DNA from 2 places in the Roseateles flavus genome. Region 1 is predicted to be linked to the other one. Evidence: predicted binding sites of a transcription regulator. Region 1 holds the regulator's gene; the other holds the start of a gene.
What was found. Region 1 encodes LexA, which represses DNA repair genes until DNA is damaged. Its sites were predicted from a motif close to ACTGTATNNNNATACAGT; they were not measured.

Region 1 (4,411 bases):
TCGCTGAAGCCCAGCCTGCACCTGCACGTGATGGAGGCGCTCAGCGCCGAGTCCCTGTCATCGCACGAGGGCCGCTCCAAGGCTTGAGCGCGGCGCAGGCGGCATGGAGGCTGCTGCGGCGAGGCCCCGTCCGCGGGCATGCCGCACCGGGCGCGGGCGTGCCCGCACAGGCCCGGTGAAAGCGTGGTCCGAGGTCAACCGAACAGCGGCCAGGGCGTTGGTGTGATCGGCGCAACGCAGACGCGACGCAGGCGGCTTTCCATGCTTTCCCCATAGAGGACGCCTCGGAATTGGAGTATGGTCTGCGGCGTTGAGCAATCGACAACATAACGCTCTCCTTCTTCCAACTCGGAGGTTATTCATGCAAGTCAAGTTGAATGTGGTTGTGGGTGCCGTCGCCCTGATGCTGGGCGGTGCTGCCATGGCTCAAGACCTGGTCGTGAAGATCGGTCACGTCGGTCCCACCAGCGGCGGCATTGCCCACCTGGGCAAGGACAATGAGTTGGGCGCCCGCATGGCCATCGATGAACTGAACGCCAAGGGCGTGACGATCGGTGGCAAGAAGGCCAAGTTCGAACTGCTGGCGGAAGACGACGCCGGCGATCCCAAGCAAGGCACGGCCGCAGCCCAGAAGCTGATGGACTCCAAGGTCAACGGCGTGATCGGTCACCTGAACTCGGGCACCTCCATCCCCGCGTCCAAGGTCTACAGCGATGCCGGTGTGCCGCAGATCAGCCCCTCGGCGACGAACCCCAAGTTCACCCGCAACGGCTACAAGACCGCCTTCCGCGTGGTGGCTGATGACGTGCACCTGGGTGGCACGCTGGGCAAGTACGCCGTGAACCAGCTCAAGGGCAAGGCCATCGCCGTGATCGATGACCGTACCGCTTACGGCCAGGGCGTGGCAGACGAGTTCGAGAAGGGCGTGAAGGCCTCCGGCGGCAAGGTGGTGGGTCGCGAGTTCACCAACGACAAGGCCACGGACTTCAGCTCCATCCTGACCTCGCTGAAGGGCAAGAAGCCCGACGTGATCTTCTTCGGCGGCATGGACGCCGTGGCCGGCCCGATGCTGCGCCAGATGAAGCAGCTGGGGATCGAAGCCAAGTTCATGGGCGGCGACGGCATCTGCTCGGGCGAGCTGCCCAAGCTGTCGGGCGGCACCATGGGTGACGGCCAGGTGGTGTGCGCCGAAGCCGGTGGCGTGGAAGGCGAATCCAAGAAGTCCATGGACGACTTCAAGGCCCGCTTCAAGGACAAGTACAAGGTCGAAGTGCAGATCTACGCACCGTACGTGTACGACGCGCTGAACGTGATGGTCGCCGCCATGGTGAAGGCCGGCTCGGCTGAACCCGCGAAGTACCTGCCGGTGCTGGCCAAGACCGAAGGCTACAAGGGCGTGACGGGCACGATCAGCTTCGACAACAAGGGCGACATCAAGAACGGCGCCCTGACCCTGTACACCTACAAGGGCGGTGCCCGCGAGCAGATCGCGGTCGTGCGCTAAGCATCAGTGCCTCGGCAGGCTCAGGCCTGCCGAGACCTGAAAGTCGAACGCCCACTTCGGTGGGCGTTTTTCATTGGTGGCTCGCCTGGCGAATGAGGGCTGGCAAGACCTGACCCCGTGTCAGGCCTGAACCCGTGTCAGGCCTGCATCGCACAAGACCTGACCCCACGCCAGGCCATGCAGCACAAGGCCACTTTCCGGGCCGCAGACAAGTGCCCCGGCAGGCGCCGGGCTCAGAACTGATTGCGGATCAGCCCCACGGCCAGGCCCTCGATGGCGAAGGGCTCGTCGCCGGTGACGACGATAGGCTGGAAGTCCGGGTTCTCGGGCAGCAAGGTGATGTGCTGGCGCTCCTTGCGGAAGCGCTTGACCGTGACCTCATCGCCGATGCGGGCGACGACGATCTGGCCGTTCTTGGCCTCGGCACATTTCTGCACGGCCAGCAGGTCGCCGTCCATGATGCCGACGTCACGCATGCTCTGGCCGCGCACGCGCAGCAGGTAGTCCGGCTTCCTGGCGAAGAGGCTGGGCTCGACGCTGTACTGCTGTTCGATGTGCTCCTGCGCCAGGATGGGCGCGCCGGCGGCCACGCGGCCCACCAGGGGCAGGGTCAGCTGGGCCAGGCCGGGAATGGGCAATGCAAATTGCGCATCGCTGCTGAGGGAATCGCGCAAGGTTTCCCGCATCGATTCCCTCATTTCGCGGGCCCTGTTGAGCGCCTTCAGCGCGGCCCCCGGCAGGCGAATGCCCCGGGAAGTGCCGCCCACCAGCTCGATCACGCCCTTGCGGGCCAGCGCCTGCAAATGTTCCTCGGCGGCATTGGCGGACTTGAAGCCCAGCTCGGCGGCGATTTCGGCACGGGTGGGCGGAGCGCCGGTTTCCTCGATACTCTGGCGCACCAGATCGAAAATCTGCTGCTGCCGGGCGGTGAGTTTGGGGCTGGCGTCCACGGGCGACCTTTCGGTGATGGGGCTGGCGCTGGCCTCCGGCCCCGGGATTCATGAGATCTGGATATTCATCCAGTGGCTGTATTTTTATCCAGGACCTCGGAAATTGCAAAACAAAGTTGCGGACTTGATCGTCATCCTCGGCACGGGCGGCACCATTGCCGGCAAAGCCGCCCAGGCCAATGACAACGTGGGCTACAAGGCCGGTGAGATCGGCGTCGACGCCCTGGTGGCGGGCGTGCCCGGCCTGTCGGCCTTCAGACTGGAGGCACGGCAGCTCGCCCAGCTGGACAGCAAGGACATGGACTTCCCGACCTGGCGCCGCCTGGCCCTGGCCGTGGAGGCGCAGCTGGCGCGCGAGGAGGTCCGCGGCGTGCTGATCACGCACGGCACGGATACCCTCGAGGAGACCGCCTACTTCCTGCACCGCGTGCTGGCGCCGGGCAAGCCGGTGGTGCTGACCGCCGCCATGCGCCCGGCCACGGCCCTGCAGCTGGACGGGCCCCAGAACATGCTGGATGCGGCCCATCTCCTGAACGATCCGGCGGCCTGCGGGGTGATGGTGTGCGTGGCGGGCCAGGTCTACGGCGCCGACCAGGTCCAGAAGGCCCACAGCTACCGCGTGGACGCCTTCCGCGGCCGCGACGGCACGGTGCTGGCGCAGGTGGAGGAGGGACGGGTGCGCTGGCTCTCGCGGGCCCTGGCGGCTCCGCAGGCCATCGGCAGCGCCTTGCTGCCGGCCGAGGGCGAGGCCTGGCCGCGCGTGGAGATCGTGCTCAACCATGCCCATGCCGACGGCCGCCTGGTGCGGCTGCTGGCGCACGAAGGCGTCGAGGGCCTGGTGGTGGCCGGTACGGGCAATGGCACGCTCAGCACGGCCCTGGAACAGGCCCTGCTGGACGCGCAGGCCGCGGGTATCCAGGTGCTGCGCAGCACGCGCTGCGATGGCGGGCCTGTGGCCGAGAACGGGCGTGGGCTCCCTGCGGCGGGCGGGCTCAGCCCTGTCAAGGCGCGGGTCGAGTTGCTGCTGCGCCTGCTGGGGGAGCCCGCGCAGTCCTGAGTGCAGCACCTGGCTCCGCCGCAGCAATGAAAAGCCGGTCGCAAGGACCGGCTTTTTTCATGGGGTCAGGTCTTGACTGGCTCAGACCAGGGTCAGGCTGACGTCGATATTGCCCCGGGTCGCATTGCTGTAGGGGCAGACCTGGTGGGCCGCGTCCACGAGTGCCTGGGCGGCGGCACGTTCCATGCCGGGCAGGCTGATGCGCATGGCCACCTGGATGCCGAAGCCTTGGGGGATGGGGCCGATGCCGACGTCGCTGGTGATGGAGACATCGTTGGGCACGGCGATCTTCTGCTTGGCGGCCACGGCCTTGATGGCGCCGATGAAGCAGGCGGAATAGCCGGCAGCGAACAGCTGCTCGGGGTTGGTGCCGTCGCCGCCGGCGCCGCCGAGTTCACGGGGCGTGGACAGGTCGATCTTCAGCTTGCCGTCACTGGATTCGGCCGTGCCCTGGCGGCCGCCCGTGGCGGTGGCGGTGGCGGTGTAGAGCACTTTTTCGAGAGCCATGATGAGTCCTTTCGTGGTGAGCCCGAGGGCGGGGGTGTCAGGCAGCGTCCTGGACGCTGCGTTGGAGTTGATTGCGCAAGGCATGCAGGCGCTGGGTGAGGGCAGCCAGCTCGTCCAGCGAGCAGGCGCTGGCGCAGGCCAGGGCTTCGGGAATCTTGCGGGCCGGGGCCTTCAGGGCGCGGCCTTCGCGGGTCAGGCTCAGCAGCACGCGGCGCTCGTCCTGGGCGTCGCGCAGACGCACCAGCAGCCCGGCCTGCTCCATGCGCTTGAGCAGCGGCGTCAGCGTGCCGGAGTCCAGCGAGAGGCGCTCGCCCAGGGCGCTGACGGACTGGCCGTCCTGCTCCCACAGGGCCAGCAGCACCAGGTACTGCGGATAGGTCAATCCCAGCGGCG
Region 2 (4,411 bases), on a different contig from region 1:
GTCCAGCGTGAGCTCGGCCTCGTGCTGCTGCGCGATCTCCCGCACGATGGCCAGGCCCAGGCCCGAGCCGTCCACATTCGTTCCCAGGGCCCGGTAGAAGGGCTGGAAGACCTGCTCGCGCTCCGCCTCGGCGATGCCGGGCCCGGAGTCCTCCACCTGCAGCACGCAGACCTGGCCGAAGGGATCCTCGACGATGCGCACGGTGATGGTGCCGCCGGCCGGCGTGTAGAGCAGGGCGTTGTCGACCAGGTTGCGGATCAGCTCGCGGATCAGGATGGGGTGGCCCAGGATGCGCAGGCCGCTGTGCTCGTCATCGGGTCCCTCGTAGCCCAGGTCCAGGCGCTTGTCGAGGGCGCGGGGGACGAAGTCGCGCACCGTCTCCATCGCGATCTCGGGCAGGTTGATCTCGGAGCGGCGCGCCGCGTGCTCCTGGTCCTCGGCGCGGGCCATGGCCAGCAGCTGGTTGACCATATGGGCCGCGCGCTGGCTGGACAGGGCGATCTGCTGCAGCGAGCGCTTGAGCTCCTGTGGCGAGCTGCGACCTTCGTCGATCTCGCGCTGGGCGAACTCTGCCTGCGTGCGCAGGCCCGCCAGCGGCGTCTTGAGCTGGTGGGCCGCGTCGGCCAGGAAGTGCTTCTGCGTGCTCAGCGACTGGTCCAGGCGCTGCAGCAGGTCGTTGATGGCGTGCACCAGGGGCGCCACCTCGTCGGGGATGCGGCGCTCGTCGATGGGGCTGAGGTCCGAGCTGTCACGCGAGCGGATGCGCCGCTGCAGCTCGTTGAGCGGCGCGATGCCTCGGGCCAGCGCCAGCCACACTAGCAGCACGGCCAGGGGCAGGATCACGAACTGCGGCAGGATCACGCCCTTGATGATCTCGTTGGTGAGCCGGGAACGCTTGCCCAGGGTCTCGGCCACCTGCACCAGCATCTGCCCCTTGGCGTTGCCCTCCGGCGTCACCCACAGATAGGCCACGCGCACGCTTTCGTTGCTGACCTCGTCGTCGCGGAAGCGCAGCTCCCAGGGCACGACGGCTTCGTCGGGATTGGGCGCGGGGAGTTCCTTGTCGCCGCTGAGGAACTCGCCGCGCGTTCCCTGGACCAGGTAGTAGACGGTGTCGGACTCATCGGCCCGCAGCAGGGCCGCGGCCTCGGGTGAGAGCGCGTAGCGCGAGCGTGCGTTGGCCGCTGCCTGGCTGCGCGGTTCCGCGGCCACCTGCAGGCCCAGGGAGCGGGCCATCTCCCCCAGCTCGCGGTCGTAGGGCTTGCTGGCGATGCCCTGAGCGACCAGCCAGGTCAGGGCAACGCTGATGGGCCAGATGACCAGCAGAGGGGCGAGCATCCAGTCCAGGATCTCGCCGAACAGGGAGCGTTGACCGCTGTCAGCTGCCATCAGGCCGGGCTCGGCAGGACAAAGGCAAGACCTGACCCCGTGGGGCGTTCAGGGTCCTGGCGAAGCTGCAGCGCATTCAGCCGGGGATCTTTTCCAGGCAGTAGCCCAGGCCGCGCACGGTGGCGATGCGGATGGGCCCCTGCTCGATCTTCTTGCGCAGGCGGTGGATGTAGACCTCGATGGCGTTGTTGCTGACTTCCTCGCCCCACTCGCACAGCCGCTCCACCAGCTGGTCCTTGCTGACCAGGCGGCCGGCGCGCTGCAGCAGCACCTCCAGCAGCGAGAGTTCGCGGGCCGAGAGCTCGACCATCTGCTCGTTGATGTAGGCCACGCGGCCGGTGGCATCGAAGGACAGCGGGCCGTGCTTGATGATGCTGGACGCCGTGCCCAGGCCCCGGCGGGTGAGGGCGCGCACGCGGGCCTCCAGTTCCTGCAGCGAGAAGGGCTTGGCCATGTAGTCATCGGCGCCCAGGTCCAGGCCCTTGACGCGCTGCTCGACGCTGTCGGCCGCGGTGAGGATCAGCACCGGCATGGTCGCGCCCCGGGCGCGCAGCTTGCGCAGCACCTCCAGGCCATGCAGCCGGGGCAGGCCCAGGTCGAGGATCACCAGGTCGAATTCATGGGAGGCCAGGGCCGCATCGGCTTCGGTGCCGGTCGAGACCTGGTCCACCGCATAGCCGCTGGAGCGCAGGGCGCGCAGCAGGCCATCGGCCAGCACTTGGTCATCTTCCGCGATCAGGATGCGCATCGGTGTCTCCTTGGCCTTTGTCGCCCGGATGGCAAGGGCGACAGCTTTCCCCCATTCTAGGGACTGAAATCGGTTGCGCACTCCTGCCAGCGCGTGTCAGCAGCCTGTGGCACAACTACTGTACAAACATACAGATTCGGCCATAATGCGTGCACTCACAGGAGCAATCAATGGACGCCCCCGCCAAGACTGTCAACACCGAAAAAGCCAAGGCCCTGCAGGCCGCCCTCGCCCAGATCGAAAAGCAGTTTGGCAAGGGCTCCATCATGCGCCTCGGCGAGGGCGAGAAGATCGAGGACATCCAGGTCGTCTCCACCGGCTCCCTGGGCCTGGACATCGCCCTGGGCGTCGGCGGGCTGCCGCGCGGCCGGGTGATCGAGATCTACGGCCCGGAGTCCTCCGGCAAGACCACCCTGACCCTGCAGGTCATCGCCGAGATGCAGAAGCTCAGCGGCGTCTGCGCCTTCATCGACGCCGAGCACGCTCTGGACGTGCAGTACGCCCAGAAGCTGGGCGTGAACCTGCAGGACCTGCTGATCAGCCAGCCTGACACCGGCGAGCAGGCCCTGGAGATCGTGGACGCCCTGGTGCGTTCGGGCTCCGTCGACCTGATCATCGTGGACTCGGTCGCCGCCCTGACCCCCAAGGCCGAACTCGAAGGCGAGATGGGCGACGCCCTGCCCGGCCTGCAGGCTCGCCTGATGAGCCAGGCCCTGCGCAAGCTCACCGCCACCATCAAGAAGACCAACTGCACGGTCATCTTCATCAACCAGATCCGCATGAAGATCGGCGTGATGTTCGGCTCGCCCGAGACCACCACCGGCGGCAATGCGCTGAAGTTCTACGCCTCGGTTCGCCTGGATATCCGCCGCATCGGCTCCATCAAGAAGGGCGAGGAAGTCATCGGCTCCGAGACCAAGGTCAAGGTCGTCAAGAACAAGGTCGCCCCGCCCTTCAAGACCGCCGAGTTCGACATCCTCTACGGTGAAGGCATCAGCCGCGAGGGCGAGATCATCGACATGGGCGTGGCCGCCAAGGTGGTGGACAAGTCCGGTGCCTGGTACGCCTACAGCGGCGAGAAGATCGGCCAGGGCAAGGACAACGCCCGCGAGTTCCTGCGCGAGAACGCCGATCTGGCCATCGAGATCGAGAACAAGATTCGCGAATCCCTGGGCATTCCCCTGATCGGCGTCGAAGCGAGCGCCGAGTAAGGCTGGCGTACGCCCGCCCCAGCCCCAGCCCGGCCCGCGCTTCCGCGCCTGCCACGCGCATTGCTCCGTCTCCATCCCCCTGCCAGCCCATGCACTCCCTGCCTGATGCCCGTCCGCCCCTGCCCGCCGGCGAGGGCCCGGCCCTGGTGCAGCGCTTCTGGGCGCTGTACCAGGCGCGGCGCTGGGCCGAGGCACAGGCGCTGCTGGCACCGCCGGCCGAATGCCTCTGGTGGGCCACGCAGGAGCGTTTCCGGGGTGCCGATGCCATCGTGCATGTGAATGCCGTCTACCCCGAAGGCTGGACCATCCATTTGCTGGACCTCCAGGCCTTGGCAGACGGCCGCGTGCTGAGCCTGGTGCGCGTGGATCAGGACGGGCACAGCTTCTATGCCAATAGCTACTTCCACGTCCGGGATGGGCTGATCCAGCAGATCGACGAATACTGGTCCGATGTGCAGGCCGCACCGGCCTGGCGGCGGGATCCCCTGGCGCCGCTGGTGGGGCGCTCTGCCCTGCCTGCGGACCGGCGCCACGGTCTGCCCCTGGATCCGTCTGGCTTGCCGGGCCCCAACTGAAGCGCCACGGCCCGCTCCGGGCCGGGACACGACCATGGCCAGTCGCTCCTCATCGCTCAGCCTCAAGGCACGCGCCATCGCCTTGCTGGCCCAGCGCGAGCACAGTGTGGCCGAGCTGCGGCGCAAGCTGCTGCGCCTGGCCCAGTTGCGCGACCTGCAGGCCTGGGAGGCCGAGCAGGGCGTGCCTGCCGGCGCTCGGCTGTCTGGCGAGCCTTCCGCGCTACCGGGCATGCCCCAGGCGTCTCGCGCCATCGGCAGCTTCGACCTGGCCGAAGACTGGGGCGAGGGTGAGCTCGACGCCTTCCTGGAAGGCTGGGACGCAGCGCCGGCAGCCCTCGACGACGAGGGTGCTCCGCTGCTCACCGACCTCACGGGCGACACGTCTGCCGACCTGCACAGCGTCGTGCACGGAGAGCCGGCGGGCATGGCTGACGTCAGCCAAGGCCGACAAGGCCGCGAAGGGCGTACTGATCCTCACCGGCAGGGCC

Region 2: the regulator LexA is predicted to act here: its motif matches at 2,255-2,272, upstream of recA (recombinase RecA).

What each region holds. Positions count from the first base shown of each region.
Region 1 covers NZ_JBDPZC010000005.1:107,309-111,719, reverse strand. The annotation lists gene ABDJ40_RS12075 (hypothetical protein) at 1-87, shown strand, start outside; gene ABDJ40_RS12070 (branched-chain amino acid ABC transporter substrate-binding protein) at 362-1,504, shown strand; gene lexA (transcriptional repressor LexA) at 1,738-2,454, opposite strand; gene ABDJ40_RS12060 (asparaginase) at 2,558-3,511, shown strand; gene ABDJ40_RS12055 (organic hydroperoxide resistance protein) at 3,593-4,018, opposite strand; gene ABDJ40_RS12050 (MarR family winged helix-turn-helix transcriptional regulator) at 4,056-4,411, opposite strand, start outside.
Region 2 covers NZ_JBDPZC010000015.1:45,756-50,166, forward strand. The annotation lists gene ABDJ40_RS22490 (sensor histidine kinase) at 1-1,389, opposite strand, end outside; gene ABDJ40_RS22495 (response regulator) at 1,466-2,137, opposite strand; gene recA (recombinase RecA) at 2,308-3,348, shown strand; gene ABDJ40_RS22505 (nuclear transport factor 2 family protein) at 3,438-3,923, shown strand; gene ABDJ40_RS22510 (regulatory protein RecX) at 3,958-4,411, shown strand, end outside.